Regions from separate parts of the Vibrio sp. JC009 genome, predicted to be linked through region 2. Evidence: predicted binding sites of a transcription regulator. Region 2 holds the regulator's gene; each other region holds the start of a gene.

Region 1 (7,407 bases), 740 kb from region 2:
AATACAACCGTTACCAAAGCCAAAAAACACCTGATAACCAATACTGAACGCAGCCTCAGACCGAAAGAAAAACTAGGAAAAATATTCCCGGAGCAATGGCTGGCAGAGAGTCATCATATCGCAGGCCTCTGTGAATTCTGTCTGGACGATCTGCAATACGAGTATCCGGCAGAGCTGGTTCCTGAAGGAAATACGCCAATGGCTTATCTCCGGAAACTGGTAGAAAAAGGGAAAAAAATTCGTTTCCCGGAAGGCGTTCCGGCAGATATCGAACAGACCATCAGCAAGGAACTGGAGCTGATTGAAAAACTGAAATACCCCTTCTTCTTTCTGACCATTCACGATCTGGTGATGTTCGCAAAACAGAGAGGCATTCTCTACCAGGGGCGGGGCTCTGCGGCCAACTCTGTGGTTTGTTACTGCCTGGAAATCACCTCAGTAGATCCAAGGCAGATATCCGTACTCTTTGAGCGCTTTATCAGTCTCGAACGGAAAGAGCCGCCGGATATCGACGTTGATTTTGAACATGAGCGACGGGAAGAGGTTATCCAGTATATCTACCAGAAATATGGCCGGGAACGAGCCGCCATTGCCGCAACTGTGATCAGCTACCGCTTTAAAAGTGCCGTCAGGGATGTGGGCAAAGCGCTGGGTATTTCGGAAAACCAGCTGGATTTCTTTATTAAAAACATCAACCACAGAGACCGCTCTGTTGGCTGGCAGGCTCAGATTACCGAACTTGGGCTGAATCCGGACTCCAGCAAAGGTCAGCAGTTTATCGAGTTGGTCAATGACATTCTTGGTTTTCCAAGACACCTCTCCCAGCATGTGGGCGGCTTTGTTATATCAGCAGGCCCGCTGTATGAGCTGGTGCCGGTTGAAAATGCCTCCATGCAGGAGCGAACTGTTATTCAGTGGGACAAGGACGATCTGGAAAGCCTTGGCCTGCTGAAAGTCGATGTGCTGGCGCTTGGCATGTTAAGCGCCATACGTAAATGCTTCTCCCTGATTGAAGAGAATTACGGCCAGAGACTAACCATTGCCGACATTACCCGGAGACAAGATGATCCCAATGTCTACGGCATGATACAAAAAGCCGATACCGTCGGCGTGTTTCAGATCGAATCCCGTGCGCAGATGAGCATGTTGCCGCGCCTCAGACCGGCCAAATATTACGATCTGGTGATCCAGATAGCCATTGTCCGCCCGGGGCCAACTCAGGGCGATATGGTGCATCCATTTTTAAAACGGCGTGACGGCAAGGAAGAAGTCACCTTTCCTTCCGAAGAGGTGAGAGAAGTACTGGACCGGACCATGGGCGTACCGATTTTTCAGGAGCAGGTGATCAAACTCGCAATGGTTGCCGCCGGTTTTACCGGTGGTGAAGCGGATCAACTGCGCCGGGCAATGGCGGCGTGGAAGAAAAACGGCAATATATTTAAATTTAAAGCAAAGCTGATAAACGGCATGCTGGAAAGGGGCTATGAAGCTGAATTTGCAGAGCGTATCTTTGAGCAAATCTGCGGTTTTGGTGAGTACGGTTTTCCGGAAAGTCACTCCGCCTCATTTGCAGTGCTTGCCTACTGCTCTTCCTGGTTGAAGTACTATTATCCAGAGGTCTTCTACACCTCGTTGTTAAACAGTCAGTCAATGGGCTTTTACAGCCCTTCACAACTGATTCAGGATGCCAGAAGACATCAGATTACGGTACTTCCGGTCTGTGTTAATCATTCGGACTATGACCACACTATTGTTCGGCTCTCTTATGAAAACGGTAATAACAATCCACAGAGACAGTTTGCTATCCGGCTGGGGCTAAGACTGGTTAAAGGTTTATCAGCCAAAGGGGCAAGACTGATTATCAGCCTGAGAAGCAAATCCTCGTTTACCAATCTGTCCCAGATAAAAAACAGCGGATTAAACCAGAGCGACATCGAAGCCCTGGCTTCTGCCGATGCCTTTAAATCCTTATCCGGAGACAGATATGCTGCGCGCTGGGATCTGATGGACTCCATTAACGAGCTGCCACTGTTTGAACAGTACCAGCAAGCGCCTTCTCAATATCAGCATCAGGTCAGTGATTACGATACTCTGATTGAAGACTATGCTGCCACAGGCCTGTCCCTGCAAACTCATCCGGTAACCCTGCTGGATCAGGCAGGAGCCCTGGGCCGCTTTACCCGGCAGAAAGATCTGCTGACCCTGCCACATAAATCGCTGGTTACCGTTGTCGGAGTGGTTACCGGCAGGCAATCACCCGCCACCGCCGCCGGGGTAACCTTTTTTACCCTTGAAGATGATACAGGCAACGTCAATGTCGTTGTATGGGCAGGCACAGCCAAGGCACAAAAGCAGGCTTACCTTTCTTCTAAAATACTAAAGGTAAAAGGGATTCTTGAGCATGACGGGAAGGTAACGCATGTGATTGCGGGGAAGCTGATTGACTTAACCGGTAGTCTTGCTGAGCTGGCAAGTAAGTCGCGGGATTTTCATTAAATTAGTCCTGAAATGGTTAGCAGGTGGCATGCAGGTATCGATAAGCAAACCCTCCGTGCCAGGGAAGGCACGGTGGAGCCCCATGGATGGGTTCATGCGTGTTTGTGTTCGATACCTGTATGCCACCTGGTGCGCGGAAGTTCTGAGTTATCTTCCAAGAATCTGGCGCATTCTCTCCTGCACCACATCCACCAGCAAATCAGGCTGGAACTTGGAAATAAAGCGGTTACAACCCACCTTCTGAACCATAGCCTCATTAAAGCTGCCGCTTAGAGAAGTGTTCAGAGTAATAAACAGGTTCTCCATACGGGCATCATTACGGATTTCATAAGTCAGTCTGTAACCATCCATTTCAGGCATCTCGGCATCAGTGATCAGCATCATGATCTCCTGATAGATATCCTTGCCTTCATCAGCCCAGCGTTTCAGCAAATCATGAGCCTGCTTGCCATCGCTACATTCCATAATGTTAAGGCCTAACTGTTCTAAAGTGCCACGAATCTGAGCCCGGGCAGTTGAAGAATCATCGACAATCAATACATTTCTGCCAACCATATGGTCAACCAACTCCTGATCCAGCACCTCTTCAGAAATCGTAATGTCGTAATCAATAATCTGAGCCAGAACCTTTTCTACGTCGATAATCTCAACAATCTCTTTGGCGCCATCAACCTCAACCTGAGTAATCGCGGTCAAAAAGTTAGAACGGCCAGCAGTGCTTGGTGGCGGCTCGATTTCAGTCCATGCGGTATTGACAATATTAAGCACCTGACCAACCAAAAAGCCCTGAACCGAACGGTTATACTCAGTGATGATCAGGTTCTCTTCCGGGCTCTCAATTCTTGCCGGAGGAAAGCCGATTGCCGCTCTTAAATCGATAACAGGAACAGACTCACCACGAAGTGACGCTACACCGGTAACATGGTAATGAGCACCCGGCATCTTAGTCAGAGGCGGAACCTTAAGAACTTCTTTTACTTTGAATACATTAATAGCGAATATCTGACGACTATTAAGTTTAAACAGAAGCAGTTCCAGACGGTTTTCACCAACCAGATTTGTTCTTTGATCGACAGTGCTCAAAACTCCGGACATACCATTTCTCTCTAAATAACTGAAAGCTTGTTACATAATTATACAAATGAATCGTCCCATCATCTTAAATAATTTTATAAGAATAATGCGACTTCACTGAATCATCATTGCAGTATAAACAGTTTTATAAATATCTGAATATTTTTGCCAGATTGTGCGAATAAGCTCAACTAGCCGTCGATAACGCTCATCAGCAACAGGCCATCATACATCGCCTGCTTAATCAAGGCCGCACCCGGCATGGTTGCCTGCTTGTAGAACCGGCTCTCTACCAATTCCAGGTTTTCATAGTAGAAAGGTAATGAGCGCTGTTTAATGCTTGATTCAATCGCCGGATAAAGGACAGATTTCGCCTGGTTCACAACACCACCAATCAGAACGATTTCAGGGTTGAACAGGTTAATCACAATGGAAATGGCGCTGCCAAGATGCTGACCCAGTTTTTCGATGACCTCAACGGCAAGCTTATCCCCTGCCGCAGCGGCAGAACAGATGTTTTCAATGGTGATATTATCCAGAGAAAGGCTGGACGCTTCACCATTTTCAAGCCGCTCGGTCACCTCTTCCCTGATAGCTTTTGAGCTTGCAACCGTATCTAAGCAACCATAGTTACCGCAACTGCAGAGCTTACCATTAGGATCTATCTGAATATGGCCCAACTCACCAATGTTGCCATTGCGTCCCTGAAGAAGGTGCCCATCAAGGATAATCCCCGCCGCAAGACCGTGGTGAATGGAAATCAGAACAGAGTTATCGTTTTTCTGAGAGTTACCAAACAGCTTTTCCGCCAGAGCCCAGGCATGGGTATCGTTAGCCATAAATACCGGCAGACCGGTTGCTTCGTAAATGGCAGGACCAAGAGCCAGGTTCTTCACATTATAGTAAGGCATCTGAAGCACAATACCGGTTGCTTCATTCACTTGTCCCGGAAGAGTTACTGCAATACTGGTCACTCTGTCCAGCTGGTTTGAATAGGTTTGGAAGAATTCATCTATTTCATGCAGAAGACGCGCCAGCAAATCATCCTGATCATCCTCGTGAACATCGATTTTCGTATCGACCAGAACATCACCGCCCAGGTTATGAAGTGCGATAGCAAGATAACCTCGTCCCAGACGCAGGGAAAGGAACTGCCAGCCTTCATTTATTGTCTGCAAACCGACTGCAGGCCGCCCACGACTGGTGGCTTCCTGAACCACAGTTTCGTGGATTAGCTGGGCATCGATAAGCTCACGGGTGATTTTAGTGATACTGGCAGGAGCTAGCTCACTGATTTTGGACAGATCTATCCTGGAAATCGGTCCGTAAGCATCAATCAGTCTGTATACACGGCCTGCATTGATCTGTTTGATATGATCAATATGGCCGGGTTGAGCCATGTACATCTTCTACTCCAAATAGTATTAAGCGATTAATTTTTTTACTTTGCGAACTAATTGTGAAGTCATTTACTGGATTGCCGTGACCCACGTCACGCACAAAAGGAAATTACCGGTTAAAAATCCAATATTTATTCCCGAATAAATATTCCAGCTGCCTACCCCTCAGATTTTTTAATGCAGGATCAACAATTTTTGCGCAATCACATATACTCAAAAATGACTATAAACTACATGGAGTAGCCCCATGGGTAAAAAACTCAGAAGAACAAAAATTGTTACCACGCTTGGTCCGGCAACGGATAAAGATAACGTCCTTGAAGAGATCATAGCAGCTGGTGTAAATGTAGTGAGGATGAACTTCTCCCACGGAAGTGCAGAAGGCCATATCAAACGAACCAAACAAGTCAGAGAGATTGCAGCAAAGCTCAACAAACACGTCGCTATTCTGGGCGACCTTCAGGGTCCAAAAATCCGCGTTTCTACCTTCAAGGACGGAAAAATTCAACTTAATGTCGGCGATAAATTTATCTTAGACAGTGAACTTGGTGCAGGAGAAGGCGATATCGATGCCGTTGGACTGGACTATAAAGAACTTCCTCAGGATGTGGCCAACGGCGATATTCTGCTACTTGATGACGGACGGGTTCAACTAAAAGTCATGTCCGTTGATAAAACTAAAGTTTACACGGAAGTTCTGGTCGGCGGCCCGCTTTCCAACAACAAAGGCATCAACAAGAAAGGCGGAGGCCTGTCTGCTGATGCATTAACAGAAAAAGATAAACAGGATATCAAAACCGCTGCCGAGATGAAGGTGGACTACCTTGCGGTCTCTTTCCCGAGAAATGGCGACGATATGAATTACGCCCGCCGTCTTGCCCGGGACGAAGGTCTTGAGGCCAAACTGGTTGCCAAGGTTGAAAGAGCAGAAACCGTCGCAGACCCGGAAAGCATCGATGATATTATTTTAGCTTCTGATGCCGTTATGGTTGCCCGAGGCGATCTGGGGGTAGAAATCGGTGACCCTGAGCTTGTCGGGGTGCAAAAACAGCTTATCCTGCGAACCAGAAGCCTGAACAGAACTGTAATCACAGCGACTCAAATGATGGAGTCCATGATAACCAGCCCAATGCCAACCCGTGCTGAAGTGATGGACGTTGCAAACGCCGTTCTGGATGGCACAGATGCGGTAATGCTGTCAGGGGAAACCGCCGTCGGCGCTTACCCGCTTGAGACAGTGAAATCCATGGCCGAAGTTTGTATGGGCGCTGAAAAAATGGCCTCGGCCAACAAGTCCAGTCACCGCATGAACCGCAAGTTTGCTTCTTCAGAAGAAACCATCGCTATGTCCACCATGTATGCAGCAAACCATATGGAAGGGGTTAAGGCGATGATTACCCTGACAGAATCAGGACGGACACCTCTGATGATGTCAAGACTCAGCTCAGGTCTGCCTATTTTTGCTCTGTCTAGAAATGAAGGCACCCTAAACCGTGCAGCACTTTACCGAGGCGTAACTCCGGTTTACTTCGACAGTATCGCTGATGCAGGTTTAACCTCTGCGCTTTCAGCGATTCAAACCCTGAAAAAACGTGGCCTGCTTGATCCCGGAGATCAGGTCATTATTACTCAGGGGGATGTGATGGATAGTGTGGGAAGTACTAACTGTATGCGGATTTTGAAAGTGGATTAGTAATTCGCACTAACTAGGGTAGCAGGCAGGTATCGATAAGCAGACCTTCTTTGCCATGGATGGCAAAGCAGAGCTACATGGAAGTATCTATGCGTGTCTGTGTTCGATACCTGCCTGTTACCCGGACAGCGTCAACCAAAGGCAGCTATTTCTCCAGCCAAAGCTGCTTTCGGCTCTCAACATAAGTCTCAATAAACTTATAACCGGCGGTCAGCCCCTGCTCATAATCAAAGAGCAGATCCTCTTTGTTGCTCAGCAGTGCTGATGACCTCAGCGGCTCCTGCGGTGAAATCTGTACGATAAAACAGTCATCCGGCGGGTTATGCAAAAACTCCTGGGTCAGTGAATAAGTCTGGTAATGAACCATTACCAAATCAGCGATACCTGAATCAAACTTATCGCCAAACAGATGACTCAGGCGGAAAACATCCTCACCGCCAAACAGCCACCTTCCGCCATTTAACATATTCAGATGCACCTTATGTATCTTCTTCTCTTTTGACTTGTCTAACTGCTCCTGCCAGAACTCACTCCAGTCCCTTTTCCACTCCTGTAGCTTCTCCTGCCAGTGCAGCTGCAACAAAGCAACGGGCTCTCTTAGAAACTGGTAATCTACACCGGACTCAGAGATAGCCTTTTCTTCTTCGCACAGAGACTCCGTACGTATCACCACAATATTTCTGGCTTCCTGACGCCAGGCTTCCTGAACCGGGATAGCGGCTGATACGCCTCCATCAACATACC
Region 2 (7,407 bases):
GCCGATCAGGTCAGAGAGCTGATAAAATCCGGAGAGGCCGTCATTCTCTATTCAGAACTGCACGAGACCGTAGATATAAAGTTAAGACGCGAGTTATAAGTAATTAAACCAATCCAGGACAAGGAATGTCATGTCAGCAAAACATCCCATCATAGCAGTAACAGGTTCATCGGGAGCCGGTACATCCACCACCTCTGAAGCCTTCAGAAAAATGTTCAATATGATGGACGTAAAAGCTGCCTGGGTGGAAGGTGACAGTTTCCACCGATACACCCGGCCAGAAATGGATGTGGCTATCCGCAAAGCCAAAGAGCAGGGAAAACACATCAGCTATTTCGGCCCGGAAGCCAATGATTTTGCTGCTCTCGAGCAGTTCTTCAGAAAGTACGGAGATGAAGGCACAGGTCAAATCCGTCGCTATCTGCACTCCTTTGACGAAGCGGTTCCCTATAACCAGATGCCCGGCACTTTCACCCCCTGGCAGGATCTGCCGGAGAACACAGATGTTCTGTTTTATGAGGGTTTACATGGTGGCGTAAGAGACGGAGATATTAACGTCTCCCAGCATGTGGATATGCTGATAGGCATGGTGCCGATAGTGAACCTGGAGTGGATACAGAAATTTATCCGCGATACGCGTGACAGAGGACATTCACGGGAAGCAGTGATGGACTCCATTGTCCGCTCCATGGATGACTACCTGAATTACATTACCCCTCAGTTTTCCCGCACTCATATTAACTTTCAACGGGTCCCCACAGTGGATACCTCTAACCCTTTGGATGCCAAAGCAATTCCGAGTCTGGATGAAAGTTTTGTTGTAATTAGGTTAAGAGGTATGAAAAATGTTGATTACCCGTACCTTCTGGCCATGCTCGACGGTTCTTTTATGTCACGCCACAATACGCTTGTGGTACCGGGGGGTAAAATGAGTTTTGCCATGGAACTGATCATACGTCCTATGCTTGCCCAACTGATAGAAACCGGTAAAATCGGTTAAAATGTTAACATTTGTCACATTTTTTCCAAGTCCGTGATCATGTGCACGAATTTGCGTAAAAAATCGCGTTTTTAAAGCGATCAAAATCAAGAAATCGATTGCAAAAAGAGATAATATTCTTAATCGAATTATAAGTTGCTTGCAGCTTTCAAAGAGAAATCCTATGCTAAACCACCTAATTGAGTGGCTTAGCAGCAAAGGAAAGCTGCTGAGCAGCAGGCCCTGCAGATAAAGTGAGATAATTATGGTTCTAGGTAAACCTCAAACCGATCCAACACTAGAGTGGTTTCTTTCACACTGTCATATTCATAAGTACCCATCAAAGAGTACTCTGATTCATGCTGGTGAAAAGGCTGAAACTCTGTATTACATTGTAAAAGGCTCTGTGGCTGTCCTAATCAAGGATGAAGAAGGTAAGGAAATGATTCTTTCTTATCTGAACCAGGGTGACTTTATTGGTGAACTGGGTCTTTTCGAAGAAGACCAGGAGCGTACAGCATGGGTTCGCGCTAAATCTCCATGTGAAGTAGCAGAAATTTCATTTAAGAAATTCCGTCAGCTAATTCAGGTAAACCCAGACATTCTGATGCGTCTGTCAGCTCAAATGGCAAGCCGCCTTCAGGTAACCAGCCAGAAAGTTGGTGACCTTGCGTTCCTTGACGTTACAGGCCGTATCGCACAAACACTTCTGAACCTGGCTAAGCAACCGGATGCAATGACTCACCCGGACGGCATGCAGATCAAGATCACCCGTCAGGAGATTGGTCAGATTGTTGGCTGTTCACGTGAAACCGTTGGCCGTATCCTGAAGATGCTGGAAGAACAGAATCTGATTTCTGCACACGGTAAAACTATCGTGGTTTACGGTACTCGTTAATTCTTTAGCGAAACAGTTTGTAAAAAGCGCAGCTCACGGGCTGCGCTTTTTTTATACCTTTTACTTACTACCCTTACCCCTTACCACTGGGTCATTCCGGAAGTTGCGAAGCTTCTATCCGGAATCTACTGTCAGCGCGTAGTAGGGCAGAAGAAACCTCTGACTCTACAACACCCAGAAAGTAGATCTCGGATATTGCTTTGCAATTCCGAGATGACGGCAGTGGGAGACAGCAAGAAATGTGCATCTTTTTACTGAACAATTAGCTTTAAGCAAGTATGGGCTACTGGTGACCAAAAGCTATTTAAGCTAACCTAAGCCAATTACAAAGAAAAAATCCAGTAAAAAACAATGGAAAAATTCGAATCAATTTACCAAAGAGCTGCCGAGCGTAAAGGGGGAGAAAAGCGCCTTGAGGAATTGCTCAGCAAGCCACTCAGCAGTGAAGAACTGGCAGCCATATCCAACGATCGCTGGCTTTCGGCTTTTACCATGAAAGTGTTTCAGTCGGGTATCTCATGGAGTGTGGTCCGCAAAAAGTGGCCTGACTTTGAAGAGGCATTTTTCGGGTTTAAGATCGAATCATTACTTATGCTGTCGGATGAACAGTGGGAAACCAAAGCACAGAACCCGGCTATCATACGCCACCTGACCAAAGTAATGTCCATCCCGGCCAATGCCCATATGATCCATAGCGCTTCCATTCAACATGATTCATTTGGTCAGATGGTGGCAAACTGGCCGAAAGAGGAGATTACCGGGCTTTGGGAGTACCTGAAAAAGAATGGAGCCCGTCTGGGCGGAAACACAGGTCCATACGCTTTAAGAACTCTGGGAGTCGATACTTTTATACTTTCATCCGATGTTGAATCTCATCTGCGCAATATCGGGATAATTGATTCAGGAAGAGGGACGAAGCGAGCACTGAATGCAGCAAACAAAGCCTTTGCACAGTGGCAACAGGAGTCCGGCCGTTCGCTTACTGAGATTAGCCAGACTATTGCGTTTAGTTGTGGGGATAATCGGGTGGTTTGAGCTATCAGCCTGACTCTTATACACAAATATTAAAGTGAACAGAGAACGGTTCTCCCCCTTAATTGAAAAGCCTAATTGGTTGATAAAGCTAATAGAAGGGGGAGTTAGAGGGGGTTGGTTATGCCATGCATGGTTAAACAACCAAAACTTAACCCCATGAGAAGCAACCCCTCCCCGCCTCCCCTTCGATGTTACTTCTTCGAAAATCCGTCCTTTTGATGCTAAGGGGAGGAGCATTCTTTGGCTCCTTAAACTTGTGTATAAGAGTCAGGCTATCAGCTATCAAAATAAAAGGTTCTAGCCTTTCTGACTAATTTCTCGACTCTCAAATTCTAACTCGAATGCAGCATGGCCTAACTGGATGAGCGTATCCAGTTTTGGAGACTTGTTCGAAGATAATGCCTTGTAGATGCTTGGCCTACTCTTCAGGTTTGTGTGTTGCTGGATTTTCTGAATCCCATACTCTTCGACAAAACCTTTAATTGCGGCCTGAAAAATATCCGGGCGGTTGGAAACTATCGCATCCCAGGCTGCTTGTTTTAACACGTCTTCCATATTGCTGGCGCTGACACATGGCCTATCTGTGTAGTGCCCCTTACCAGCTGCCATTTTTCGAAGAATGTTTGCGGAAAGCTCCACTCCATCCCAGTCAAGATAAGTACCTTCAAGTGAAAAGGCGCTAAAATCCTGGATCTGCTTATATGGTTCAGAATTAAAAACCTCTTCCAGATCAACAATACCTTTAAAGCCATCACTAAACTCGAGCTCCAGCAGATAGCCGGACAACCAGTCAAGATCTACGATTTTAAGCATTAATTGATCCTCCCGATACCTTGTCCGATTACCGCTCCGTCCCATGCCAGCAATAACTCGTCCCGGTGCTTATCAATATAAAATTCTGCCAACTTCCTCTTTTTAGGAGGCAGGAAACCCGCAAGTACTTCGATATCATCGATGGCAATTGAGGCTTCATACTCACCAAAAGAAACATGAATATGAGGACGGTTATGAAAGTCATTATCCTCATATCTCATCTGGAACTTAAGTCCTAACAGCCTTTTCAGTATTTCCGGCATTACTCTTTCTAAACAGGATAGCACGTATCCAAAAGGATACAAACTCAAACCATTCTGCATATCTGACAAGCGCTAAAATCAAAGGCTCTTCGAAACAAATAAGACTTTTATAATACTTCGGCATAAAAAAACCGAAGCCACAAGACTCCGGTTCTTCTTAATGAAGGGTTATATTTTTCTAAGCTGTATGGTTTGAGAACAAGGAGAACGCGCGGAATGTACATGTGTACATGAGCACGATCGACGCAGTTATCAGGCCATACAGCGACGAAAAATTAATCCGATCACATCATGCCTGGCATGCCGCCCATACCACCCATGCCGCCCATATCAGGCATTGCAGGAGCGTCTTTAGCTGGCATATCTGAAACCATAGCTTCTGTTGTGATCATCAGGCCTGCAACAGATGCTGCGAACTGTAGTGCTGAACGGGTTACTTTAGTTGGGTCAAGGATACCCATTTCAAGCATGTCACCGTATTCGCCGGTTGCTGCGTTGTAGCCGTAGCTGCCTTCACCGTTCTTAACGTTGTTTGCAACTACAGACTCTTCGTCACCTGCGTTACCAACGATCTGACGTAGCGGAGCTTCCATTGCACGAAGTGCTACGCGGATACCCACGTTCTGCTCTTCGTTTACGCCTTCAAGGCCAGCAACTTTGGAAGCAACGCGGATAAGTGCAACACCACCACCAGCAACAACACCTTCTTCAACTGCTGCGCGGGTTGCGTGAAGTGCGTCTTCTACGCGGTCTTTCTTCTCTTTCATTTCAACTTCAGTTGCTGCGCCAACTTTGATTACTGCAACACCGCCAGCCAGCTTAGCTACACGCTCTTGTAGTTTCTCTTTGTCGTAGTCTGAAGTTGCTTCTTCGATCTGCTGACGAATCTGAGCAACGCGGCCGTTGATCATCGCTTCTTCACCCACACCATCGATGATAGTTGTGTTTTCTTTAGTGATAGTTACGCGCTTCGCCTGACCAAGGTCTTCAAGAGTAACTTTTTCAAGCTCTAGGCCAACTTCTTCAGAGATAACAGTACCAGCCGTCAGGATAGCGATATCCTGAAGCATTGCTTTACGACGGTCACCAAAACCAGGAGCCTTAACAGCTGCCGCTTTAACGATACCGCGCATGTTGTTCACAACAAGCGTTGCCAGTGCTTCACCTTCAACATCTTCAGCGATGATTAGAAGAGGACGAGATGCTTTTGCAACAGCTTCAAGAGTCGGAAGAAGTTCACGGATGTTAGAAACTTTCTTGTCGATCAGAAGAATGAATGGGTTTTCAAGGTCAACAGAGCCAGCTTCCTGGTTGTTGATGAAGTAAGGAGACAGGTAACCACGGTCAAACTGCATACCTTCTACAACGTCCAGTTCATCATGCAGAGCCTGACCTTCTTCAACAGTGATAACACCGTCGCGGCCAACTTTTTCCATTGCTTCAGCAATGATGTTACCAACAGTCTCGTCAGAGTTTGCAGAGATAGTACCTACCTGAGCGATAGCCTTTGTGTCTTTGCAATCTTCTGAAAGCTTGCTTAGCTCTTCAACAGCAGCAGCAACCGCTTTGTCGATGCCGCGCTTAAGGTCCATTGGGTTCATACCCGCAGCAACCGCTTTAAGGCCTTCGTTTACGATAGACTGAGCAAGTACAGTTGCAGTCGTTGTACCGTCACCAGCAGCGTCGTTCGCCTGAGACGCTACTTCTTTAACCATTTGTGCGCCCATGTTCTGGAACTTGTCTTCAAGTTCAATTTCACGCGCAACAGATACACCATCTTTAGTGATAGTCGGAGCACCGAAAGATTTGTCCAGTACTACGTTACGGCCTTTAGGGCCAAGTGTTACTTTTACAGCATCAGCCAGAACGTTTACACCTTCCAGCATTTTAACTCGTGCGTCGTTACCAAATTTAACGTCTTTAGCAGCCATCTTTTTTTCCTTTAAATTCTTTATTCTGATTCAGTTGAAAAGTGAATTATTCAACGATAGCCATGATGTCGTTTTCAGACATGATAAGAACTTCTTTACCGTCGATCTTTTCAGTTTTAGTGCCGTAGCCTTCTGCAAAGATAACAGTGTCGCCAACTTTAACGTCCAGAGGCTGAACAGTGCCGTTCTCAAGGATGCGGCCCTTACCAACAGCCAGAACAGTGCCACGAGTTGATTTCTCTGCAGCAGAACCAGTCAGAACGATGCCACCAGCAGATTTTGACTCAACTTCCTGGCGTTCAACGATAACACGGTCATGTAACGGACGAATATTCATCGGTCGTCTCTCCTGATTAAATTTCCATTTGATTATAGGGTTGCCAAATTTGGCGTTTGATGAAGGTTATGTGGGGGGGGGATCTAAGGATCACAAGGGGGGAGAGTGAATTTTTTGCGATCGGAGGCGGGTTATTGGATACTGAGTTTAAAAGGCCCTGGGGTTTTAGGCCCTGGGCCCTGGGTGAGAAGTGCGTTTCGTTTATTTCATTGCCCACTCATTTGTATTCCCAGGGCCCAGCAGGACGAAGTCCGATCCTAGGGCCCAGGGCCTTAATCCGGGTAATTTTTATGTCCTGCAAATACTGTAACGACAACTGGTTCTGGAAAAAAATCGGCCGCTGCAAACGCTGTATGGATCAGCTTACCGTGCTTTCAGTACTTTGCTGGGTGATCTGGTGGTTTGCCTTCCGGGATAATCCGGCCAGCGTAGAGTCCATTGCGCTGATTATGTCGGGCTTTGCGTTTAACGGGCTGCTGTTTCTGCACCTGCTATACAAATTTATAGTCATCCCGTACAAAAAGAAGCACGGAATGGACGAATAACCCACTGAACTTAAACACAATCCCTCATTCCCATGCTCCAGCGTGGGAATGCATACCAGACCAACATATTTCGCAAATAGTCTAGTTTTTCACCACAGAAGATGTACTTGCAACAGCAGAGAAGAGCAATTTTCTCAGGCCCAGAAAAACAAAAAGCCCCATAGCCAAATCTGACTCGGGGCTCTCTTAGATTCTTCTAAGAAAAAGCAGTGGTATTACTAAGACCAGCTCTTTCTTAAAATGTTCCCAAAAAGATCATTATTTTTTCAACTTTTTCCTAAATAATCTTTTTCTAATGGATATTCAGTGTGTTACGCCACACTTGTACGAACGATCGTTTGCTCAGAAAGATCGAACTCCAGTGCAACTTCATCACATGCATGGATTCGAGGACACTGCTCGCAATCTTTCAGTACTTTCTCTGGTAGCAGGCTCTTCGAGGTCGGAATAAAGCTGTGCTTCATAAAGAACTCTGGCTTACGGGTCAGTACAAACACCTTCTTGATTGCCATCTGCTTAGCTTTGCTAACAAGGTGCTGAACAATAGCGCTGCCCTGCCCCTGTCGCTGCCAACCAGCTTCGATACCAAGAGAACGAATCTCTGCC
Region 3 (7,407 bases), 1.2 Mb from region 2:
AACCTCATCCAGCGCATCAAAGCGGATATTTTCTGAAGTGCCTTCTCCCAGAATGACAGCCGATGCTGACGGGCCATAGTTTACGATCCTGTTAACCGGAAGGCCGGTAAATGCACGCACATGCAGGGCAAACTCAGAAAGTTCCTGGGACATCATAGTGACCATGCCGGTATCGTGCGGGCGAGGGGAAACCTCGTTAAAGATGACTTTATCACCCTTAATAAACAGTTCTACGCCAAATAGCCCATAGCCACCCAGAGCATTAACCACCTGCTCAGATACATACTCAGCAACTTTAAGTGCGTTTTCAGACATTTCCTGAGGTTGCCATGATTCGCGGTAGTCGCCGTCTTCCTGGCGGTGGCCGATAGGCTGGCAGAAGTGAACGCCATCTACAGCACGAACCGTAAGCAGGCTGATTTCATAATCAAAATCAACAAAGCCTTCAACGATGACGCGACCGGCACCAGTTCTGCCGCCTTCCTGAGCATAGTTCCATGCCGTTTCAATATCACCTTCAGACTTAATAACGCTCTGGCCTTTGCCGGAAGAGCTCATTACTGGTTTAACAACACAAGGCGTGCCGATTTCAGCCACGGCTTTCTGAAAATCTTCAAAGTTGTCAGCAAAGCGGTAAGGAGAAGTTTCAATAGAGAGCTCTTCTGCTGCCAGACGCCGGATCCCTTCACGGTTCATGGTGAGTTTGGTCGCTTTTGCACTTGGTACAACATTTACGCCTTTCTCTTCCAGTTCGATCAGGGTATCGGTAGCAATGGCCTCAATTTCAGGGACAATGTAATCAGGTTTTTCTGTCTCAACGATTTTTTTCAGTGCTCCACCGTCGAGCATATCAATAACATAGCTTTTATGAGCGACCTGCATAGCCGGAGCATTTTCATACTTGTCACAGGCGATAACTTCCAGACCAAGGCGCTGACATTCAATAGCAACCTCTTTACCAAGCTCGCCTGAACCAAGCAGCAATACTCGAGTTGCATTCTTACGGGTAGCCGTCCCAAACATTATTGATTTCCTTTGTTTGCGGTTAGTTTTAGCGGATCATACTTATATTTACTGGTTGCGCAATCGTTTGCCGATAAAAAGTGTTAAATAAAAAAAGCCCCCGGACCGTTTCCAGGCCGGGGGCTTTCAAGGGGGCATTTGAAATTATAAGGAAATATAACTTACCTGAATATCAGGGTTAATGGTTTCCAGTACCGCCTGAGTGTAAGCCAGATGGCTGATCATGCCATCAGACATTTCAGCAAGGGCAGCTTGTCTGATTTGATCAAAAGTTTTACCTGCCATCAAAATTTGCATAAACGCAACCTGAAGCGGAGGCAGGCTTGGGTTAAATGCGGCGTTTTCAGCATAAGCACCCTGATAAACAGAGCCGTCCGTCATTTCCAGTGAGATGCCACTGTTGTTTTTTGTATACGGAGAGTGGCTTTTGTTCAGTGCGTCGATGGCTTTTACCAGTAAAGGGTCGCTTTCCGGGGATACATGGCCTAGTGAGCTACCATCCATCAGCCTTGCTTCCACACCAAGGTCTTTCGGCCCGAAGGACTCTGGCAGATAATCCTGAAGAGTGCGGGCATCCCGCTTGGGAAGCTGAATCATCATTTCATCAGCGGTGGTTAGCTCATTCATAAACTGACGGCAGTGACCACACGGGCTGTAGTTGATGGTGATGTCTTTGACGCCTTTCTCGCCTTTCATCCAGGCGTGGCTGATGGCGCACTGCTCAGCATGAACGGTTTGTCCCAGTTGAGCACCTTCAAACTCCATATTGGCACCAAAATAAAGGCGGCCAGAGAGTCCGCGAACGATAGCGCCAACGTTAAAATCTGAAATCGGTGTGTAGGCGTAAGCAGCTGCCAGTGGCAGAAGTGCTACGCGCAGTTCGTCATCTTTTAGCCCCGATAACCGGATAAGATCTGAGAACTGCTCAGGAGAAATGGTTGCATCAAAATCGTCTGATTTAATTGCCGTGGTCAAATATTGCTCGATATCTGACGGCATCTGGCTAAGTGCCTTTTTCATTCTTTCGTTCATCAAAGATTCCTTCGGTTATCTACGAGGCTTATTTTAGAACAAAATAGCTGTGTTACTGTGATGATGATCACCATGTGGAATGTAATGCCATTTCATGTTTCATTAATTGAGTGATGTCACGCTTTTGGGGCTAAACCGGCCTCAAACTGATTAGTCAGTCGGGTTTTACACTGATTTAGGTAATTAGTATCAGTTCCAGTAATAATTGCTGGGATTGGTATTATTACTGGAACTGAACGGGATTAATGAATAAGTGCGTCGAGCCACTCTACGAAGCAGTAGAAGCTTGGAGCGAGGAATGAGGTGATAACTCCGCATAAAACCAGAGCCAGTGAGCTAAACGCGGCGTCCCGGGGATCTTTTTCAGCGCAGGTCGCTGTGCCCAAAGCGTGGGAAACGGTTCCCATGGTAAGCCCCTTTGCAATGGGATGAGTGATGCCAAGCCAGTTGTAGATGGGGTACGCCATAACCGCACCAAATACACCAACAATAAGCACCATAATTGCGGCTATGGCTGGCTCGCCGCCAAGGTGACTGGACACTTCCATCGCAATGGGTGTTGTAACGGATTTGCCAAGAATAGCGGCGATAAGCTGCATATCCGTATCCAGCAGAACGGCGATAACCGAGGCAGTAAGCATAGAAAGCAGGCTGCCGACACCACAGGCAAGAAAGATGATTTTCCAGTTTGAGCGAATCTCTTTTAGCTGCTGATACAGAGGAAATGCCAGTGCAACCACCGCAGGCTGGAGCAGGTAGGTCAGCCACTGGTTTTTTTCATTGTATTCCTGATAGGAAACACCGGTGAAAAGCAATAGAGGAATGATAATACTGATGCTGATCAGCAGCGGGTTCGCTAACGGATGATTAACCTTTTTGCTGACAAAGCGGGCAAAAAGAAAAACGATAAAGGTTACCAGCAGCCAGATCATTTTTTACCTGCCAATATTCTTTCCAGCATTAAGGCTACCAGTATGATGACCAGTGTTGTTCCGCCAATGGTACTGGCCAGGATCTGCACTGCATTTGCGCTAAGCAGCTCTAAGTGCTGCATAAGCCCGACACTGATCGGGATAAACAGAATGATCATATAGCGGATAAACAGCGCGGCCGTGGGTTTGACCCACTCGGGGGAAACAATTCCGGTTGCCATTAGGGTAAAGAGCAGCAGCATGCCAATAATGCTGCCGGGAATGCCCAACCCGAAATAGTGCTGAACAGTGTTCCCTGCATAAAGTGAGCAGACAATCAGTAGTGCCGAACCGACGTATTTTATTGTTTTTATAACCATTTTAAGAAACTAGGTTTTCTACATATTTATAAACAGATTTCAGGATAGCCATTTTCTTTTCATCTGATTCATGCTCATGAGCCAGGTTTTCAAGATTAAGCATATAGTCGGGAAGCTTTTGCTCGAAGTAATCACGGCAATGCGCGGCCCACTTAATTTGCTCATCCTGAGTCAGTGTATGCGGGAAGTTTCGCGCTCTGTAGCGAAACAGTAAAGGGGCAATCCGGTCATCTTCAAAGGAGATATCCAGTGCCGCAAGGTGCTCAGGATTGGTCTGGCGGATAATGTCGATAGAGGCTTTATCTGCATTTGAGAAAAATCCGGAGTACAGCTGGGTATCGACATTATCGCCTGCTGGGTACTCTCTCTCTTCTGAGTAGAGAGAAATGAGTTTTTCCCGGATCTCTGGGTGCTGTTTGAGCGTGGCCAGATTCGCAAGACACTGCTCACGGTTAATACCGATATTTTCGGCATTCTCTGCGGTAAGTGTTTTTGCCGGTGCCAGGATCGGGCATTTGTTCATATGGACCAGTTTAACCGGTACCGGAGATTCATCCGGAGCCAGATCATCCCGTTTTGTGTATAGACGCTCTTTTAGCTGCTCACTATCCAGTTTAATAAGCGGAGTTACATCCATTGCCAGATTTACCGTGATTGCGGCATTAGGATTCTTAGGGTGCCAGGCGACAGGAACAATCCAGCTGGTATTTGAACACTCCCGGCCAAACATGCCGGAAACATGAACCAGCGGAGTCATATTGACGATATCGATAAGATCTGTAACTTTACGTTTACCACGCATGCTGTACAGATAATCAAATAACTTAGGCTGTGCCGCTTTCAGCTTTTTAGCCAGTTCAATGGTTGCAATCACATCTGCCATTGCATCGTGCGCATTTGCGTGTTCAATGCCGTTGGCAACCGAAAGGCGCTCAAGCTTAAAGCTTGGCAAACCTTCTTCATCTTCAGGCCAGACAATTCCTTCCGGGCGCAGCGCATAACAGGTACGCATCACATCCAGCAGGTCCCAGCGAGAGTTACCGTTTTGCCAGCTCCATGCATAAGGGTCATAGAAATTCCTGTACAGGGTATAGCGGCTGACTTCATCATCAAAACGGATGCTGTTATAACCAAGACTTGTGGTATTTGGCGTTGAAAGCTCCTCATGGATACGACGGATAAACTCAGGCTCAGGAAGGCCCTGTGAGGCCGCTTTTTGAGGTGTGATGCCGGTAATAAGCGCAGCCTCAGGGGAGGGCAGGTAATCGGCTGGCGGCTGACAGTAAATCACCAGCGGCTCACCAATAATATTAAAATTCATGTCGGTACGAACACCGGCAAACTGGCTTGGCCTGTCGGTTGCGGGATTTGTCCCCCAAGTTTCGTAATCAAAGAAGAAAAACGTGGGCTGGTGTTCATGCTGCATCTGTCTATTTACCTGATATATCTGCTTTTGCTGTGTATTAGACCACTGAGCCCATACAATGGCAATCTTGAGCTGAGGTGAAGTTAATAAATTCTTATTGGGCATGCATCTTCAGGCGGTATGAGTATAATGAGGAAATGTAACCAGAAATAACAACAAAGCCGTAAAAACAGAATGTTAGAGAATAAATACCAATCCTGGATTCAAAACCGTATTGATCAAAAAACCAAACCTTTAGGCTCTCTTGGCGAACTGGAAACGCTGGCAATGCGGCTGGCATTGATCCAGAGCCAGGGGCGTGAAAGTGCTGTTGAAAAAATAACGCTTTCTAATCCGACCATGCTGGTGTTTGCCGGTGACCATGGCATTGCCGATGAGGGGGTCAGTATTGCTCCAAGCGCTGTGACCCAGCAGATGGTACTGAACTTTCTTAATGACGGAGCAGCCGTAAACTGCTTTTGCCGTGTGAACGGTATTGAATTAAAGGTTGTTGATGCCGGGATTCTTCTGCCTGTGGAGTCTGACTCCAGCCGTTTTATTTCGCAAAGGCTGGGTGAGCGAACCAATAATTTCGCGCTGTCTGCTGCTATGACGCAAGAGACGGTGCAAAAAGGCATTGAACTGGGTCAGTCTGTGGCGAACCTGAGTATAGATAACGGCAGTAATATCCTGATGTTCGGTGAGATGGGTATAGGAAATACCAGTTCAGCATCTGCAATACTGAGCGCATTATCTGGCTGTGAGGCGGCGGAATGTGTTGGTCCGGGTACCGGCATAACGCAAGAGCAACTGACAAAAAAAGTCGCGCTTGTTGCTCAGGGCGTTGAAAGGTGCAAAGGCAAAGATCCTGTTTCTGTTCTGGCTGAGGTTGGCGGCTATGAAATCGTTCAGGTTGTGGGCGCTTTTCTGGCTGCGGCGCAGCGAAATATTCCTGTGCTGGTGGATGGCTTTATTATCACAGTGGCGGCTTATGTTGCCCAGAAAATCAATCCGGATTGTCGGGATATTATGATTTTTGCTCATCACTCCCAGGAGCCTGGCCATAAAATTGTTTTGCAGGAGCTTGAGGCAGCACCGCTTCTGAGCCTGGGAATGAGACTGGGCGAGGGTACGGGCGCGGCCATTGCCTATTCACTGGTAAAGGCTGCCGCTGAGTTTTATAACGAGATGGCCAGTTTTGAGAGTGCAGGTGTAACGGTTTGATTTTGCTTGTTCTCCAATAACTTGGCGATAAGGCTCAAAAAACACGCTCTTGGGTTGGTACTCAGTACTATATGAGGTTAAGATTAACCCCAATTGATTAAATGCACGGATTAAAAAGCTTCACTGGCAAACTGCTGTGTGACAAAGGAGTAATGCATGGTAAAACCTCTGTTTCGTCAATCATTCCTTTTTGACTCTTTAGATATAGAAACAGAAGTAGTGGCAAATCAGGTTCAGTTGCCTTCCGGTTTGACGGTCAGGTTATTGAAGCGTGGTTTGCTGGAAGTTGTACCTCAAGAGGTAACGGATTCAACTAAGTCGATTGTGGTTTCTGTGGGAGTTCACGGTGATGAAACCGCTCCAATGGAAATGCTGGACTCGATTGTTTCTGACATTATTGATGGTCGTATGGAAGTCAAAGAGCGTTGCCTGTTTATGCTGGCGCACCCGAAGGCTACACACAATCAGCTGCGCTATATTGATGAGAACCTGAACCGCCTGTTTGATATGAGATTCGAACTGGATACGGCTGAAACAAAGTTGGCACAGGAGCTGACAGACGATATTGCTGACTTCTTCAAATCTGCCAACGAAGGTTTGTGCTGGCATCTGGATCTCCATTGTGCGATCAGAAAGTCAAAGCATTTCACCTTTGCGGTATCGCCAAAGACAACCAAAAAGACTCGCAGCCATGAGTTATTCTCATTTGTTGAGAAAGCTAAGCTTGAAGCGATTCTTCTGTCGAACGCACCGGCTCCGACCTTTAGCTGGTACAGCGCCGATAAGTTCGGTGCTCAGGCATTAACCGTGGAGCTGGGACAGATAGCGCCTCTTGGTCAGAATAATCTTGAGCTTATCGATCCGTTTGAGCAGGCACTCAGAGCGCTGTTGGCTGATAGCCTGGAGGCATTGGAGGGCTATCAGCCAATTCCGTACCGTGTCACACAAACCATCAGGCGTACTCAGGAAGATTTCGACTTTAACTTTAGTGATGATGTTGAAAACTTTACCCGCTTTGAACATGGCCAGGTGATTGGCCATGATGGCGATAAGTTATTGTTTGCTAAAGTGGATCACGAAGCGGTTGTGTTCCCGAATAAAAACGTTGAGCTGGGACATCGCGCTGCTTTGATGGTGTGTGAAGTTGAAACGCGTTACGAAAACGACCAGCTGGTTTACGATTAATTTAGGGCAACGGCACCAGGCTGGTGCATGAAAAAAGAAGCATAACGAAGGTGAAATAGAGAAAAGTTAATAAAAACAGTGAGTTAAAGATTTTTGTGTTTTTGGCACGCTATTGGCATTAATAAGAGTGATACATTCTCGTTCTACTTTCGTTAGGCATTGGCGCCTTATATCAAGTTATTGATTAAGGCGCATTTTTTTGTCTTAATTTTGGGTTGCAGGTTGCAGGTTGCAGGTTGCAGGTTGC
Region 4 (7,407 bases), on a different replicon from region 2:
GGACCACCTTCTGCACGCTCGTCTCTTACGATCTGAGACTGCAGGTAGCCTTCAAGCGTTTCACCCTGCTCGGTAACCAGACGCCAGCTGAACTCACTTTCGCGGGCACTTACACCAAGGTTCAGCTCAATCTCTACCGGCTGGTCGCCGTCTCTTACCACCTGTACCGGTGCCAGAACGTCTTTTTTATGCTTCTTTTCAGCAGACTTCAGCAGATTTTCATCGCTGGACACGTCATAGCCAAGGGACTTCAAAAGGCTGCGGATGGTTTCCTCTTCCACAGAAGCAGGTTCTCCCCACGCACTGACATAGCTGTCTGAAATTCTAGCCATTTCAGCGACTTGTTTTAATACTGATTGTTGTTTCATCGCGTTCTCCGAAGGCATACTGCGCCTTCTCATTTAATTCTTAAGTAGGGAATACCAAATCCAGTAAACATCTCTGTTTGCTTAGGGAAAGTCTGTTTGCTCTGGATAACCGTCAAAAAAGGCTATTGGATTGGGTATCAACCTGAAATCGCCTCCCCTTGTTAAAGGGGAGGCCGGGAGGAGGTCATACGAAGTTTTAACCTCCTCTGACTTTAGGATTAACGGCTAACCGCTTCCAGTTTCCAGATGTTGTTCACGTAGTCGCGAATCGAACGGTCTGAACTGAACTTACCAACCAATGCTGTGTTAAGAATTGCTTTCTTAGCCCATCCAGCCTGATCACGGTACTGTGCATCCATCGCTTCATGCGCTTCAACATAAGAAGCAAAGTCAGCAAGACACAGGTACGGGTCACCGCCGTCAAGAAGCGCGTCGTAGATAGAACGCAGTCTTCCTGGCTCACCCGGAGTAAATGTATCGCCAAGCAGAAGCTCAAGTGAAGATTTCAGCAGTGCGTTAGTGTTGTAGTAGTCAAACGGGTTGTAACCACGGCCACGAACCTGCTCAACGCCTTCAACATCCAGACCGAAGATGTAGATGTTTTCATCACCCACTTCTTCACGGATTTCAACGTTCGCGCCATCCATAGTACCGATAGTCAGAGCACCGTTCAGAGCCATCTTCATGTTACCAGTACCGGATGCTTCTTTACCTGCAGTAGAAATCTGCTCAGATACGTCAGCAGCAGGAATGATGATCTCAGCCATGCTTACACGGTAGTCAGGAATGAACACAACTTTAAGCTTGTCGTTCACACGGTTGTCGTTGTTGATAGTCTCTGCAACCTTGTTGATTGCGAAGATGATCTCTTTCGCCAGGTGGTAACCCGGTGCCGCTTTCGCTGCGAAGAATACAACGCGTGGCGCCATGTCGAATGTACGGTCATTAAGCAGACGGTAGTACAGAGACAGGATGTGCAGCAGATTCAGGTGCTGACGCTTGTATTCGTGCAGACGTTTGATCTGAACATCGAAGATAGCATTAGTATCCAGGTCGATATCCATGTTCTCTTTAACCCAGTCAGCAAGACGCTCTTTGTTCGCTTTCTTAACTGCCATAAAGTCAGCCTGGAATGCTTTGTCATCTGCAAATTCAGCGATCTTAGTCAGTTGATCCAGATCCGCAGGCCACTGATCACCGATCTTATCTGTGATTAGCTGAGAAAGACCAGGGTTACAGAACTTCAGCCAGCGACGTGGCGTCACACCGTTTGTTACGTTAGTCAGACGGCCAGGGTATAGCTCGTTGAACTCAGGGAACAGGTCACGCTTAACCAGCTCAGAGTGAAGCGCTGCTACACCGTTTACTGCGTATGCACCAACTACACAAAGGTTAGCCATGCGAACCATACGGTGGAAGCCGTCCTGGATGATAGAAAGTTTCTGCTGTTTCGCTACATCACCAGGCCACTTCTGACGAACTTCCTGCATAAACAGGTGGTTGATATGGTAAATGATTTCCATATGACGAGGCAGCAGACGCTGAATCAGTGCTTCAGGCCAGGTTTCCAGAGCTTCCGGAAGTAGTGTGTGGTTTGTGTAAGCAAAAGTCTTAGTACAGATTGCCCACGCCTCATCCCATGACATATCACGCTCATCGATAAGGATGCGCATCAGTTCAGGAATAGCGATAGTCGGGTGAGTATCGTTTAGCTGAATAGTTTCGTACTTAGGCAGATCTTCCAGTTTGTGACCGGCAACTTCCATACGACGAAGGATATCGCGGATAGATGCTGCACTGTGGAAGTACTGCTGCATCAGACGCAGTGTCTTGCCTTTTTCGTGGTTGTCGTTCGGGTAAAGTACTTTGGTGATGTTACCTGCATCGATTAGTGAGTGCTGAGCTTCAAAGTAGTCACCGTTGTTAAAGCTTTCCAGAGAGAAAGGCGCAATTGCCTGACATTCCCAAAGGCGCAGCGGGTAAACCGTGTCACTTTCATAACCAACGATTGGCAGATCCCAAGGCATACCTTTAACGAACATACCAGGAACCCAGCGGCGCTTCTCTTTGCCGTTCTCAACGTATGGTTCTACGTGGCCGTAGAAGCCGATTTCCTGAGCGTATTCAGGACGAGCTACTTCCCAAGGGTAGCCTTCAACACCACGCCATGCATCCGGCGCTTCTTTCTGGTGACAGTCTTCGAAAGACTGCTTGAACAGACCGTATTCGTAGTGAAGACCATAACCTACTGTCGGGAATTCCTGTGCTGCACAAGAATCCATAAAACATGCTGCCAGACGGCCAAGACCACCGTTACCCAGAGAAGGGTCGCGCTCTTCTTCAAGAAGATCAGTCAGGCTGTGGCCCATTTCTTTCATCGCGTCATCGATCTGACCGTACAGACCCATGCTGATCAGGTTGTTACCTGTCAGGCGACCAATTAGAAATTCCAGTGAAAGGTAGTTAACACTTTTTGCGTTTTGGATGCGCTTATCGTTTTCAGTTTCCAGTAGATCAAGTGTAGTCAGTTCAGCCAGTGCACGACCCATTGCCAGATACCAGTCACGAGGAGTGGCGGTCTCTTCGGTTTTTGCATATGTCGCGTTCAGGTGCTTTTTAACGTCAGCCTTGAAAGTAGCTTTATCAAACTTTTTTTGTTGAGTAGGTTTCATAACGAAATCTCATTTTTCGATTCAATTTAACTGTGGCGTATCCTGCATTTATATAAAAAACAGAACATCCTCCTAACCAATGGATGTTACGGGAGTAGTATTGAGGGCGTAGATACTCCTCTCCGTCTCAGCCTTTGATGCACATCACACAAAACGGGTCTCACCTCCCTGATATGAGTGACACGCGTCACATCAAACTATTAGTACTACCAGTACAGAAACTAAAGCCAGAAAAAGTAATAAAATCCGCCTTACCCCAAAAATGTTGTACTGGTCACACTGTTAGTTTTCCGCGTTTACACTATCCATTTTTAAACTTGCCAAAATGGGGGGGCTAAGTAGTTGTCAGTAAACAATCTCTTTGTTACTGCCCTATTACTATGTACAGGCATGCGTTCGATATACACCTAAAACCTGCGCATTATTTGACCGCACTCACAAAACAGGGGCGTAGAGGGTCAGAAATGTGCCGAAGATCATGCAATTGCCTCAGTTGCAGTGGTCAGAGTTACTCAAATTAACGTAGGATTGCCGCACGCAATAAAATATAAGAAAGATTAATATGTGGATCCCTTCCAAACTGACCAGGCCTGGCAGATTACATAACGCAATTTTAAGACCCAGAGTTCTGGATCTATTGCAACAGGCACCATTTTACAAACTGGTACTGTTCCGCTCGCCTGCCGGCTATGGCAAAACCACCATGGCGGCCCAGTGGCTGGCAGATAAACCCGCTGTAGGTTGGTACAGCATTGACGATAGTGATAACGACACCTTCAGGTTTATCAATTACTTTGTTCAGGCAATCAATAAAGCCACTGATGGCTGTTGTCCTAACTCACAGACACTGGCAGAAAGACGTCAGTTTTCTTCACTACCGTCACTGTTTGGTGAGCTGTTTGCTGAACTGGCTCACTATCAGGGCGTGTTCTATGTGGTGCTGGATGACTACCACCTGATCAAAGAAGACGAGATCCACGAAGGCATGCGTTTTTTCCTGAAACATATGCCGGACAATATGACCTTAGTGGTAACCAGCCGCGCCACGCCGCCGCTGGGAACAGCCAACCTTCGCGTACGCGATCTGATGATCGAAATCGGCAACGAGCTGCTGGCATTTGATACTGAAGAAACCACCCGATTCTTTAACCAGCGCGTATCTGAAGGCATCGACGATACTACGGCGCAAAACCTGAGAACTTATGTGGAGGGCTGGCCTTCAGCACTTCAGTTGATTGCGCTTCAGGCCCAGCACCATAGAAAGACTCTGGCCCAGTCTGCCGAGTCGGTTTCACAGTTTAACCACGCTCATTTGTGGGATTATCTGGTGGAAGAAGTGTTTGACATTCTGGACACTGAAACCCGCCATTTTCTGATGCAGTGCTCGATACTGGACACCTTTAACGACAGTCTGGTGAGCTCATTAACAAAGCGCGAAGATGCGCTGTCGATGATTGAATCGCTGAACAAATACGGCCTGTTTATCTACCCTCTGGAAGGCGAACAGAACTGGTACCGCTTCCACCACCTGTTTGCTGAGTTCCTGGCTCATGAACGGCAGTCACGGATCCCGCAGGAAGAGAACAGCCTTCATCAGGCCGCAGCTGAAGCCTGGCTGGATCTGAAGATTCCGCATCAGGCTCTGCGTCACGCGCAAAAAGCCGGCAACGAAGAGCTGATTGCCCGGATCATTACAGAGCATGGCTGGAAAATGTTTAACCATGGCGAACTGCAAACCATGGAAAGTGCCATTAACCAGCTTTCCAAGGACCAGCTTTACAGCAAGATGAAGCTTCCGCTGCTAAGAGCCTGGCTGGCACAGAGTCAGCACAGATACACAGATGTTAATGACATGCTGGCAGAGGCGGAAAGAGAGACAGAAAAGCGTAATGTTGCACTCAATACCGCCGACAAAGGCCAGATTAATGCGCTAAGAGCGCAGGTTGCCATTAACAATAATGATCCGGATACGGCGCTTGAACTGGCAGAGCTGGCGTTAACTCAGCTCAGCCCCACGGATTACCGGAGTAAGATTGTGGCGACCTCCATCGTGGGTGAAGTCAACCACGTAATGGGACAACTGGACCGGGCGCTGCCTTTAATGCAGCAGACAGAAAAACTGGCAAGGCAATACCAGTTATTCCATCAGGCATTATGGGCACTGCTGCAACAGAGTGAAATCCTGCTTGCACAGGGCTTTGTACAGGCAGCTTATGAGTTACAGGATACCGCCTTTAAGCTGATTGAAGAGCAGAAGCTGCACCAGCTTCCGCTGCATGAGTTCCTGCTGAGAAACCGTGCCCAGATCCTCTGGTGCTGGAACCGTCTGGATGAAGCCGAAGAGTGTGCCTACAAAGGCATTGACGTTCTGGGCAATATCGATCAGAGCAAGCACCTTCACTCATACTCTATGCTGGCGCGCATCGCAATCGGCCGTGGTGAGCTGGATAAAGCCACCCGCTTTATTGAGCAGATCCAGCATCTGATGCAGCAATCAAGCTACCACGTTGACTGGACAGCGAATGCTTCACTTTCCCTGCTGCTTTACTGGCAGACAAGGGGGGAGACCGAAGCGGTGGAGCACTGGCTGGAAACCGCCATCCGTCCGGCAGAGGCCAGTAACCACTTCCTGCAGCTACAGTGGAGAAACATCGCCCGAGCTCAGATCATCACCAATCAGTCAGAGAGAGCGAAAGAAACACTGAGCTTTATTCAGAGCGAAGCGGAAAAATACCATCTGGTTACCGATATCAACCGGAATCTGATTGTTGAAGCAACGCTGGCTGTAAAAGAAGACGACGAGCTGCTTGCGACCGAAAAACTTCAGCATGCGCTGAGCATGACCAACCAGACAGGCATGATTGGTAACTTCCTGGTGGACGGTGCCTCCATTGAGCCTCTTCTGAAAAAGCTGACCGGCAAAACCTCGCTGGGCGATCTGGAGAAACACCGTGCCCAGCAACTGGTCAAGGATATCTCAAGCAAACAGAGAAGCCGCTCGGTGCATTTTGATGAAGAGTTTATCGACAAACTGGTGAATCACCCGGATATTCCTGAGCTGGTACGAACCAGTCCGCTGACTCAGCGAGAATGGCAGGTGCTGGGGCTTATCTACTCAGGATTCAGTAACGAGCAGATAGCACAGGAGCTGGATGTTGCCGGGACCACCATCAAAACCCATATCCGGAATCTGTATCAGAAACTCAACATAGCAAACCGTAAAGAAGCTATTGAGACGGCAGAAAACCTGCTCAGGCTGATGGGATATTAACGCTAAGGACTCGGGGGACACTATGGAACTGAACGTATGGGAACCCGGTCGAATCTGGTACGCCGATATGCTCTGTCGGCGTTTCGGTCTGACTCATATTCACCGCATGGTACTATTCAGGATTAGTGAAGACTCACTTATCGTACACTCCCCCATAGAGCTGACAACGTCACTGCAAAAAGCGCTGTCGAAGATAGGGAAAGTCAGGGCAGTGATCGTTCCCTCCCCGGCTTACCATCAACACCTCTCAGAATGGTGGCTTGCTTATCCGCAGGCCCTTTTTTATGCCACTCCAACCACAATCCAGAAACGAACCGATCTCAATTTTGACGGCGCTCTTTCCGGAAACACCCCGCAGCTCTGGAAAGGAGAGCTTTATCAGACGGCAATACTGGGACTGACTACCCCAAGGAAAATGGTATTCTGCGACCCTGTCAGCCGGACTCTGGTGCTCACTGATAATCTGCTGGCGGTGCAGCCTTCGTTACCAATGGGGCAAAAGCTGGCAACCTGGGTACATGGCATCCATACCGAACTGAAAATGCCCTATTCAGATAAAAGACATGTAAGCCATATGCCGCTGCTTCGTGCTTCAGTACAGGAAATCATGACCTGGCCATTTGACAGAATCCTGACCAATAACGGCCTGGAGTACCGGCAGGATGCGAAGAGCACATTCTATCAGGCGTTCTGGTGGGCGTTCTAGATCTCACCTTACAATGAAAGAATTAGAGCATTTGCTCGGTTTTCCCGCATAAAGTCACAGTTCTTAATTATTTACAACATACTCATTAAACTGGAACTAGACTAGAGATAGAATAAAAAGACAGGTTGGTTGGCAGACAGATAAAAAAAGAGCCAACCGCAAATTCCTGCGATTGGCTTATAGATAGTGTGAACAATTAATATTCACTAACAACGTCAGTTGGCTAGGTGACCCTCGGCTTTAAGAAGGGTCACCAAATATAATGCAGATAGCGTGCCAACTTTTAAGGGCGATAAAACAGCTAATGTTAGTAAAATTTGAGCCACTTTTTAAACCAAATTCGCATTATACAAATCGCAAAATGCAAACACTCGCAAAATACCAATATTT

What was found. Region 2 encodes CRP, which controls carbon source genes, mostly activating them, when cyclic AMP is high. Its sites were predicted from a motif close to TGTGANNNNNNTCACA; they were not measured.
Region 1: the regulator CRP is predicted to act here: its motif matches at 5,052-5,067, upstream of L3Q72_RS04660 (ROK family protein).
Region 3: the regulator CRP is predicted to act here: its motif matches at 2,161-2,176, upstream of cdd (cytidine deaminase).
Region 4: the regulator CRP is predicted to act here: its motif matches at 3,465-3,480, upstream of malT (HTH-type transcriptional regulator MalT).

The regions. Positions count from the first base shown of each region.
Region 1 is NZ_CP092106.1:991,965-999,371, reverse strand. It holds gene L3Q72_RS04670 (error-prone DNA polymerase) at 1-2,496, shown strand, start outside; gene L3Q72_RS04665 (chemotaxis protein CheV) at 2,644-3,591, opposite strand; gene L3Q72_RS04660 (ROK family protein) at 3,762-4,976, opposite strand; gene pyk (pyruvate kinase) at 5,218-6,663, shown strand; gene L3Q72_RS04650 (patatin-like phospholipase family protein) at 6,809-7,407, opposite strand, start outside.
Region 2 is NZ_CP092106.1:250,737-258,143, reverse strand. It holds gene L3Q72_RS01225 (YheU family protein) at 1-99, shown strand, start outside; gene L3Q72_RS01220 (phosphoribulokinase) at 131-1,000, shown strand; gene crp (cAMP-activated global transcriptional regulator CRP) at 1,245-1,877, shown strand; gene L3Q72_RS01210 (DNA-3-methyladenine glycosylase I) at 2,229-2,912, shown strand; gene L3Q72_RS01205 (transcriptional regulator) at 3,210-3,725, opposite strand; gene L3Q72_RS01200 (DUF4160 domain-containing protein) at 3,725-3,988, opposite strand; gene groL (chaperonin GroEL) at 4,273-5,919, opposite strand; gene L3Q72_RS01190 (co-chaperone GroES) at 5,966-6,256, opposite strand; gene L3Q72_RS01185 (DUF3624 domain-containing protein) at 6,547-6,801, shown strand; gene argH (argininosuccinate lyase) at 7,113-7,407, opposite strand, start outside.
Region 3 is NZ_CP092106.1:1,493,232-1,500,638, forward strand. It holds gene purT (formate-dependent phosphoribosylglycinamide formyltransferase) at 1-1,023, opposite strand, end outside; gene cdd (cytidine deaminase) at 1,168-2,055, opposite strand; gene L3Q72_RS06850 (LrgB family protein) at 2,298-2,987, opposite strand; gene L3Q72_RS06855 (CidA/LrgA family protein) at 2,984-3,346, opposite strand; gene sbcB (exodeoxyribonuclease I) at 3,348-4,772, opposite strand; gene cobT (nicotinate-nucleotide--dimethylbenzimidazole phosphoribosyltransferase) at 4,947-5,975, shown strand; gene L3Q72_RS06870 (succinylglutamate desuccinylase) at 6,132-7,160, shown strand.
Region 4 is NZ_CP092107.1:856,813-864,219, forward strand. It holds gene malQ (4-alpha-glucanotransferase) at 1-368, opposite strand, end outside; gene L3Q72_RS18690 (glycogen/starch/alpha-glucan phosphorylase) at 587-3,040, opposite strand; gene malT (HTH-type transcriptional regulator MalT) at 3,603-6,311, shown strand; gene L3Q72_RS18700 (hypothetical protein) at 6,334-7,017, shown strand.